Regions from separate parts of the Leuconostoc sp. C5 genome, predicted to be linked through region 1. Evidence: riboswitches for the same ligand, from Rfam matches in the RefSeq annotation. Region 1 holds a riboswitch; each other region holds the start of a gene.

The links. Region 1 has a riboswitch for FMN ahead of ribD (bifunctional diaminohydroxyphosphoribosylaminopyrimidine deaminase/5-amino-6-(5-phosphoribosylamino)uracil reductase RibD). Riboswitches for the same ligand answer to the same signal wherever they lie in the genome.
Region 2: linked by a shared signal. The riboswitch ahead of RHP56_RS10265 (ImmA/IrrE family metallo-endopeptidase) and the one ahead of ribD (bifunctional diaminohydroxyphosphoribosylaminopyrimidine deaminase/5-amino-6-(5-phosphoribosylamino)uracil reductase RibD) in region 1 are both predicted to bind FMN.
Region 3: linked by a shared signal. The riboswitch ahead of RHP56_RS06230 (ECF transporter S component) and the one ahead of ribD (bifunctional diaminohydroxyphosphoribosylaminopyrimidine deaminase/5-amino-6-(5-phosphoribosylamino)uracil reductase RibD) in region 1 are both predicted to bind FMN.

What each region holds. Positions count from the first base shown of each region.
Region 1 is NZ_CP134351.1:807,644-810,924, forward strand. Features, by position in the region: gene RHP56_RS04060 (cation transporter) at 1-168, shown strand, start outside; gene RHP56_RS04065 (dimethylarginine dimethylaminohydrolase family protein) at 188-1,147, shown strand; FMN riboswitch at 1,269-1,406, shown strand; gene ribD (bifunctional diaminohydroxyphosphoribosylaminopyrimidine deaminase/5-amino-6-(5-phosphoribosylamino)uracil reductase RibD) at 1,530-2,564, shown strand; gene RHP56_RS04075 (riboflavin synthase) at 2,564-3,154, shown strand; gene RHP56_RS04080 (bifunctional 3,4-dihydroxy-2-butanone-4-phosphate synthase/GTP cyclohydrolase II) at 3,157-3,281, shown strand, end outside.
Region 2 is NZ_CP134352.1:6,424-9,704, reverse strand. Features, by position in the region: gene RHP56_RS10270 (multicopper oxidase family protein) at 1-632, opposite strand, end outside; FMN riboswitch at 910-1,053, shown strand; gene RHP56_RS10265 (ImmA/IrrE family metallo-endopeptidase) at 1,351-1,668, shown strand; gene RHP56_RS10260 (ParA family protein) at 2,891-3,281, shown strand, end outside.
Region 3 is NZ_CP134351.1:1,226,062-1,229,342, forward strand. Features, by position in the region: gene cmk ((d)CMP kinase) at 1-615, opposite strand, end outside; gene RHP56_RS06225 (hypothetical protein) at 630-1,187, opposite strand; gene RHP56_RS06230 (ECF transporter S component) at 1,261-1,851, opposite strand; FMN riboswitch at 1,950-2,086, opposite strand; gene RHP56_RS06235 (pseudouridine synthase) at 2,115-2,864, opposite strand; gene scpB (SMC-Scp complex subunit ScpB) at 2,857-3,281, opposite strand, start outside.

The DNA of each region.
Region 1 (3,281 bases):
ACTGGCTGTCATATTTATAAAACGGGCATGTATTTTTCAGTTAAGGTGATGATTGATGTTGTCGATGACGAAATTGGGACAGTATTGTTACGTGATAAAAAAGTCCGTATTTTAGAAGAACTTAAAGCATGTTATGAGTTTGTACATTTAGAGTTTGTGTATGCTTAAAAGAAAAAGGGGAAATCAAATGAAAATCAATGTTTATAACGAATATGATCCATTAAAAGAAGTCATTATTGGGGATGCAACAAAGCTATATTTTCCAGATACGCATGAAATAGAGCAGGAAGAACATACTGCAAAATGGAAACAATTTATGACAAAACATATTTATACTCTTTTGCGAGGTAAAAAAGTTCCGAGTTTCCTTGCTAAAAAATTTCAACGAGAATTAGCAGAATTCCAACGAATTTTGGAAACACATGGTGTCAAGGTACACCATGTTGATTCGGTAACCCCAACAAAGCTAGATCCCTATGGAATGGGGCAAATGTATGCACGAGATAGTGCTATGAGCGTTGGAGAACATTTTATTGAAGGAAATGTTCAAATTGAAATGCGAAAAATTGAACGACGTGGGTATCAAAGAATTGTTGCAGCTATTAACAATAAGAATCAGGTGCACACGTTAAATCAAAAGGATAAAATATATCTGGAGGGTGGTGACGTTATCGTTAACTATCCTTATGTATTCGTCGGCATTGGTAAATATGCTAGTAATGAAGCTGGTGCAAAATGGCTACAAAGTATTTTAGACAAGGATTTTGAGAATGAGATTGTCGATAGACCGTGGAAAGTAGTACCAGTGTATTTGAATGATGATGCAATTTTGCACTTGGATTGTTGTATGACCATTATTGGTCCAAAAACTGCTATTATCCATAAACCTGTCTTAAAAGACTTACCGAAAGAACTGGTCGATTATAAATTTATTGATATTGATGCAAAAACCAGAAAAGAGATGGGTGGGAATGTTTTAGTTATTGGGCCTAAAAAAGTTATTGTGCAAAAAAGACATACAGCGTTGCAAGAGGCTTTAAAAAATGAAGGTTATACGGTCATCCCTATCGTGTTTACATGGCATTCACTATTAGACGGTGCACTAAGATGTGCATCATGCCCGTTAGTGAGAGAAAAAAATGAGTAAAAAGGGTGTTTAGGGCGACTTTTTACTTTTTTGCTGTCTACAGAATAAGAATTAAAAAGCGTAAAAAATATTTTTGATTGACATTGTAGAATTCTAATGATAAATTAGTTTTGTTAAATAAATTAATCTTCGGGGCAGGGTGTAATTCCCGACCGACGGTGATGGTGAATAACCTCAGTCCGTGACCCGCGATATTTTCGCGGTTGACACAGTGAAATTCTGTGACCGACAGTTAAAGTCTGGATGGGAGAAGATTTGAAATAGTTTAGACGATGCTTTTTTTATATTGTCTAGGTTTTTTGAATTAATCTAAACTACTATAAACCCGATGTGTATTTTTAACGCATCGGGTTTTTTGTCCTGAAAAATTCAGGAGGTAAGTATGAATGATTTAACATGGATGAAGCTCGCTGCAGATGAGGCAATTCGAGCAATGCCGTATCAAACTTTTGAAAATCCTAGGGTTGGTGCAGTAATTGTTAAAGATGGTCAGGTTATCGCGACAGGATATCATGAAAAGTTTGGTGAAGCGCATGCTGAAATAAATGCTTTTAATCGTGTCAAAAACAAGACCGACATTTTAGGTGCTACGCTTTATGTCACTTTGGAGCCGTGTTCCACGCAGGGGAAAGTAGGCTCTTGTGCAGTTCAAATTCAAAATTGGGGACTGAAGCGTGTGGTTGTTGGTAGCATTGATCCGAATCCGTCAACAAATGGAACAGGAATTAAAATGCTAAGATCAGCTGGTATCACTGTCGATGTTTTGAATACAGTTGAAAATAAAGAGATCAACCCTGCATTTCATTATTTTTATACCACACGACTACCATATGTTCAGTTGAAACTTGCCATGTCTCAAAACGGATTTGTTGCTGAAAAATTTGGAAAACGAAAAAAACTGACTGATGAGCTAGCTGATGCTGATGTACACCGAGAGCGTGCAACTAGAAGTGCAATAATGATTGGCAGCGAGACCATGATCACAGATCAACCAATGTTAACTGTACGGCACATCAATATCAGTCATAAACAACCATTGAGAGTTGTTATTGATCGTCGTGGACGGTTGCAAAATACGAACTTTGATTTTTCAAATAATTGGCTGATATATACGGAAAATGTTCTATTTTCAAAACAGCATTCTTATGTCAAATTAATGTCTGGTGCGCTTAAAGATATATTAATAGATTTAGCCAAACAAAATATTCAATCTGTGATGGTTGAAGGCGGACCAAGTTTGATTCACTCATTTTTGAAAGAAAACTTGTGGCAAGAAATGCTAATTTATACAACAGATAAAGTATTATCTAAAGATAGTCTGAAAGGAATATCTGTTAGCCAAAAGCCTAAAAATGAAGTGCAAGTTGGCAATGCTGTCAAAAAAGTCTATATCAATCATCAAGGGGGAACGCAATAATGTTTACAGGTATTACACAAGAAGTTGGTCGTTTAATAAGCATTTATCAGCGTAATGACAAAGAAATGCGCTTAAAAATTGCTGCATCCGAGGACTATTTTTCTGATAGCAGAGTAGGCGATAGCATTATGGTTGATGGCGTTTGTTTAACAATTAATCAGCTAGAATCAAATTATGCTGAATTCGATATTATGGTACCGACTTTTGAAACGACCATTGTTAAATTCTATCAAGTTGGGCAAAAAGTAAACTTGGAGAAAGCACTTTTAGTTTCCAACCGATTTGATGGTCACTTTGTTCTAGGTCATGTAGATCAGACAGCTGAAGTAGTCAAAAAAGAGTACAGTGAAGAAACCACATTGTTAACTTTTAAATTAGCAGACCGTCAACAAATAAATCAAATCGTCAATAAAGGTTCAGTTACTATTTCAGGTGTGAGCCTAACCATTGTTCAAGCGAGAGAAGATGTATTTCAAGTTGGTCTAATACCACTTACATTAACCAAGACAACTTTGGGATTATTGCATGAACGAGATTTGGTAAATGTTGAAACCGATATTTTGGCGAAATATTTAATGAAAGGAAAGTAATAATGACAAGTACTACAGAAAAAGTTAAAACAGCAGTTAAAGAGTTGAAAAAGGGTAAGCTGATTATTTTGAGCGATGACAAAAAAAGAGAACATGAAGGAGATTTGGTCGGTTTAGCATCATTTGT
Region 2 (3,281 bases), on a different replicon from region 1:
GGATCATAATCGGCACGATAATCAAACTGATTATCTTTGTGAAAATGTCTATCTTGTAAAATAATTGGAATATCATCTACTCCATAATTTCTTGGTATTGATAATTGAGATTCATGCTCATCTTGAACAATAACCATTGTAGCTAATCCTTGCCACACCTGTTCTGCTGTGGATGGACACGGGTGAGCATGCAACCATAATGTCGCAGCGGGCTGATTCAACGTAAAATTAATATGTTTGATTTCCCCTGGGTAAACAGGCGCGTGACAACCCCCATCAACATAAGGGCCACTAACATCAGCTCCATGCCAATGAAAAGTAGTTAATTCTGGCAGGTCATTCTTCAAAGTGATATGATTTTTTTGACCGCGGTGAAATATAATAGTCTTACCTAAAAAATTAGCATTATAACCCCATGTCTGTGTCTTTTCCCCTGGCAATATTTGCGATTTCCCTGATTTTGCAGTGACGGTATAGTAGATATCATTGTTAGACTCTCTATCTGCTTTTAAAATAGGTGGTATATTTAAAGGCATTTCCGGGGCATTATTTACTATGAGAGGTACATATCCGCCATCATGTAGATCAAAAGCTGGCTCATCAAAGAAATATTTTTTATTGGACTGTTCCATTTTAATTTTCCTCTATATTTTTAGTAGTGTACTTACTGAAAATTGAAATTACAAGATATGAATGATCACTCCTCATCTCAAATTCTAGCACTTTTTAGTAATTATGAATAATATTAGCATTCTGAAGAGTGTAATTATCTTAACTATTTAATCATGTTACGCTCATAGTCGATATATTGAAGAATTAAGTGATTTAATTTGACTCTAACCGTTGTTTACAAAAGAAGTTAATATTTGACAAAATAAGATTTTAACGTTAGCATTAACTTTATTAATAAATAATCTTCGGGGCAGGGTGTAATTCCCGACCGACGGTAATCGTATTATTAAATGCGTAAGTCCGTGACCTATGTAATTTTACATAGCTGACACAGTGAAAATCTGTGACCGACAGTTAAAGTCTGGATGGGAGAAGATTTAAAAATAACTAGTTTTTGAGCGCATAATTTGCGCCTTTTGCTGGCTTTTTTAAATTAATCTAAAAAATAGACCCCGATGTGCTTTTAAGCATATCGGGGTTTTTGTTCCCGAACAGAATAATTCAATTCGAGTAAAGTTTGAATGACAGTGCGTTCTTGAGATGATAAACTAGTCATGAGTCGCAGTTCCTTTATGGTTGTTTTAGACAATTACCATTAAAGGCGCTGCGGCTTTTTTATTCAAGTGTTCGGTTTAATTTTACAATCTACCTTTAACAATTATCAACAAATATTTATCCATGGTCTATTATAATGATACTTCAATTGCAAGCAGACAACATTTTACAATTCTGCACGAATTATCACACATTCAACTACACAGTAATACAAAAAACGAAACCTATTCATCTTTAATTATAGGCAATGATTATTCAGCAGAAGATACAATCAAAGAACAAGAAGCCAATACATTAGCTAGTCAACTTTTAATCAATGATAATGCTTTGAATCAATACATAAATAATGGTTTTAAATTTAATCAAACCTGCAAAGAATTTGAAATCAGCCATGAAGCCTTAAAAAATCGTATAAAAACTATCTCAAATACTACTACATGAAAAATAATATAGATTGTTGTGAAGAAGATAAAATCATTCAAAATCCATTCATATATGCCAACAGCATAACAACAAAATATATGGATGATCAAAAAATATATCTTAAATCATTCTAAAAATCTGCCACCAAACACGGAAACCGCGCAACAGCCAACCGCCACCACAACAGTTAAGCTCGCCCGTGGTTATTATTATGATTGTGGCTTTTTTTTATTGTCTTTAAATCTAAATCAATAGAGAAAACTAAAGGAAATTGTTGACACAAGCAAGTCACAAATGCTTGATTGAGAGTGAGGGAAGTTTAGAGCCGAAGATAGTTTTTCCCTTGTTTTTAGGAAGAAAAAAACTTTAATCAAACAAACACTTGACCGATCGTTCAGTCGTCCGTCACCTTATCCATACAAGCTTTGGTTTTACCCACTTGCTTTAATCAATTAATTAGTCATTGAACCAATAAAAAAACGCCCTTATTGGCGCTGTATCACTATACTTATTCTCTTTGTCACGATACAGCTTAATTACAAGCTCTGTGTCCTTGAACACCGTTTTACCTGCCGAGCCGTTAATGGTCGCTCTCACCCTACTACACGCCCAGTATGGATTGTTTGTGTAGCACCCACATATTTTTGTACAGTAGTGTCTGGGAAAATGGCACTTGTCTATTTTTTCGTATACCTGATATAGCATTTTGGCTCTACCTAGTTGCAAGAAACACAACTACCCCCTACCTGTCATATCAACCATACCCCTTAAAGTGTTTGGCTTCACTCTTTTTGAAATCACCCACATTTACAACACAAAGGGTGTGTTGTATAATATAACTACATTAATCAAATACAAAAGATGTATGTAGCTATCAAGAATTGGCGTTCTTGGTGGCTTTTCTTTATGCAAAAATTTATTTTTGGTAATTAAAAATAATCTTTAAATCTATACCGTTGATATTAAATGTTTTGAAATTTATTGTCAACAACCACTTTTGAATTTGTAGTATTTTTTTGCATACTTTTTGTAGTAAAATAGTATTATAGTAATATAGTAATGTAGTACAGTAGTACTATAGTGTTAAGTAAAACTTTAAATATTGATTAACAAGCGTTTACTACACATACTTTATGTAGTACAATAGTATAATAGAAATATAGTCAAATAGTCAAATAGTCAAATAGTCAAATAGTAATGTTTTTAAAAATAACTTAATTTCTTGAGGAGATAAATATTTATGACTACAAAATTGTTATTTGGAAACTTTAAAGGTGGAGTTGGTAAGACTACCAATTCAGTAATGGTAGCATACGAATTGGCCAAAAAGGGATACAAGACTTTAGTATGTGACTTAGATCCACAAGCAAATTCAACACAATTATTACGTAGAACATACGGACTTCAAAACGGTATAGAATTACCAATTGAAAACACCATGATGGTTGCACTTCAAGAAAATACTATAAAAAATTCGTTAGTTGAAATAATGGACAATTTATATCTTTTGCCTTCGCACAAAGATTTTGTTAATTATCCTGACTTTCTAGAACTTAAATTCTTACCAAACAAACCAGATTATAAAAAGAAAAGAATTAGTTTTTTTCAAGATCAACTTTCTAAAATTGAAG
Region 3 (3,281 bases), 420 kb from region 1:
TCCCGTTGTATCCACTAAAATAGCGTCCTTCGCTTGTGTTAATGGACTAATTTGACGATGAGAATCTTTGTAATCTCGCGCTTCAATTTCGCGCTTCAATGTTTCGAGATCAGTAGTCATCCCTTTAGCAACATTTTCTTTATAACGTCGTTGGGCACGTTCATCAACACTTGCTACAAGAAAAATTTTGACATCTGCTTCTGGTAACACAGTTGTGCCGATATCGCGGCCGTCCATAATCACACTGTTGTTATTAGCTATTTCACGTTGACGATTGACTAAATTAGAACGTACATCCGCAAAGGAAGCCACTACAGACACATTGTTTGTCACTTCAGCGGAACGAATTTCCTCCGTGACATCGGTATCATTCAAAAATACACGTTGAACTGGTGTACTAGGTTCAAAGCGTATTTCCGTTTGTGACAATAAGTTTTTTATTTTTTCTTCATCATTATAAGCAATGCCGTTCTTTTTTGCAGCTAAAGTTATTGTTCTGTACATTGCACCTGTGTCAACATACACATAATTTAGCTTTGTTGCTAAAATTTTGGCAATAGTAGACTTACCGGCAGAAGCTGGGCCATCAATGGCAACTTGAAAATTCGTCATAATAATAAAAAGTCCTCTTACTGAATGTTTAGTGCAGTACCAGCATACTGTGTGTAATTATCAACTGTTAACCCTGGATTTAATGCAATAACTTGGCTAGTTGTCATCCCGTGTGTAACTGCAAAATTATACAACGTTTGACTAGCACCCAAAACTGCAGTAGTGGTTGTGGAACTACTTGATGCTGAACTTGATTCAGCCGTCTCAGTAGAAGATGAACTAGCAGATTCCTCACTTGAAGCAGCTTCACTGCTACTTACTGATTCTTCTTCAGAAGAACTTGATGCACTTGACTCGGAAGATGATGATTCAGAAGACTCAGAAGACGTAGATTTAGTAGTTGATGAACGCTTTGTACTTGAAGAAACAGCCGTTTGTGGCTTTGATGATTTTTGATTAGCAATCATGCCATACACAGGTACAAAAGATATAACTGCAAGCGCTAATACAACAAGCAGAACACGAAATCCTTTATTTGGGGATTTTGAATCTGACTTTCGGGAAAATTTTGGTTCGAGTTTATCTTTTTTGGGCCGCTTTGAGCGGCTCATGTTGTTTGGGTCAAAATCGTTCATAGAAACGACCTCCATTTTATTGGTTCACATAAAATTTTACCACACCAACACCGACTTTGCTCATAATGTTTTGTTAAGAATGAAACCTTCTCTGGAGCGGCTGTATTGCCCTTAATATGATCATACTCACGACAAACCATATAATACCCTCGATAAGATTGAACGGTAATACCATACCGATAAAATAGTTTTTTAAACCAATGAATTTAGCAATGTCGAAATTAGCAAACCTCGCATACAAAGGTATAGCTACAAACCAATTGATGACAATCGCAACAATTGTCATGACAAACGTGCTGCTTATTAACGGCAGGATTTTTTTTTGCCAATTACTATACTGCTCAAGGTTGGGCATTGTAATTTTTAAGACTGTGATAAAGGCCAAAACAACCAGTAAATTAACCGGTAGTCCTAAATAAGTGTTAACCCCCTCATTTGCCAAAATTAACTTTAGCAAGGTACGAATTAAAATGACCCACAGTGAAGCAGAATAATTTAACCAATATAAGCCAATGACAACTGGTACGATTGAAAAATCTAGTTTCAAAAAATCGGCACTAGGAATGATTGGCACTTGGGGAAACAGCATCAAACCAAATGAAATAGCGCTTAGTATTGCAATTAATGTAGTACGTTGCACTCGCGTTACAGGAATAATTGACATAATTCTTTCCTCTTGTTTGCTCACCTCACCAGTAGATGCAAACAAAAAACCACAGATTTTGTCAGGGTACAACAAAAAATGCAGCTTTCACTTTCTTTTTTAGACTTCTTTATACCCGACTTTACGGTCGGCTCTGGATTTTGACCAGATCAGCTGCAAAAGCAGGTCGCGGGCTTACCATGAAAATTCATGTCTCACCGCCGGTTGGGACTTACACCCGACCCTGAAGTTATTATTAAATTTGATTTTATTGTATCACGGTGTTACTTACGACGCAACAATTTGTAATCTTGTGCCTTTAAGCGTTTGATCTCTACGCTTGTTAATTTACGATACTCGCCCGGCTGTAGACCAGTGACATCAAAAAAGGCATACTGCTCACGCTTAAGCTTTTGCACTGGTAGGCCAACCTTTGCGAGCATGTTTTTGACCTGATGATTACGGCCTTCATGAATAGTTAGACGGACCATACTTGTTCTTTTTGTCGGCTCAATTCTTTCAATGGAAACACGAGCTGGCGCAGTTTTACGTCCTTTTAGGACCACTCCACGTTTCAAAGGAGCTAGCTTTTCTTCGGTTGCAATGCCTTCAACCTTTGCAACATAAGTCTTATCGACTTTAGTTTTAGGATGCATTAATTGATTAGCCACTACACCATCATTTGTTAATAACAAAACACCAGTTGTATCATAATCTAGACGGCCAACTGGATAAACACGTTGATCCACATCCTCTAAAATATCCAATACCGTACGACGACCTTTTTCATCATCATTGGTTGTCACAACTCCACGAGGCTTATTTAACAGGTAATAAACTAACTTCTCACGCCCTTCAATTGGCGCACCGTCGACCTGTACTTTATCATTTGCAGTAACTTTCGTACCTAATTCGGTAACAGTTTGCCCATTAACTTGGACACGCCCATTGATGATCAATTCTTCTGCGCCCCGTCGGGACGCTAGACCCGCTTGGGCAATAATTTTTTGCAGTCTCTGTGCTTCTTCAGACATTTTCTTTTTCACTTTCTGATTGATGTACATCAAATGCACTCGTAAATAGTTCGCCATCAATATCATCACTTAAATCTAACATATTAAAATCAGGTAACAGAGGTAATTCTTCAATACTTTTCAAACCAAAATAGTCCAAAAATTCATCGGTGGTACCAAACATGATGGGACGTCCTGGTTCGTCTTTTCTGCCAACTTCGTGGACTAGTTGCCGTAATGCTAGCTTCTGTAAAGTTCCTGAGGATTGCACACCACGAATTGTATCAATTTCAACACGTGTAATTGGTTGCTTATAAGCGACAATAACTAGTGTTTCGAGTTGTGCTTGCGATAATGTTGCATTTACAGGTGAATCAAAATACTGTTTTACTGTGCCACCAAGTTCCGGTTTAGTCACTAGGCGATACACATCGTCAC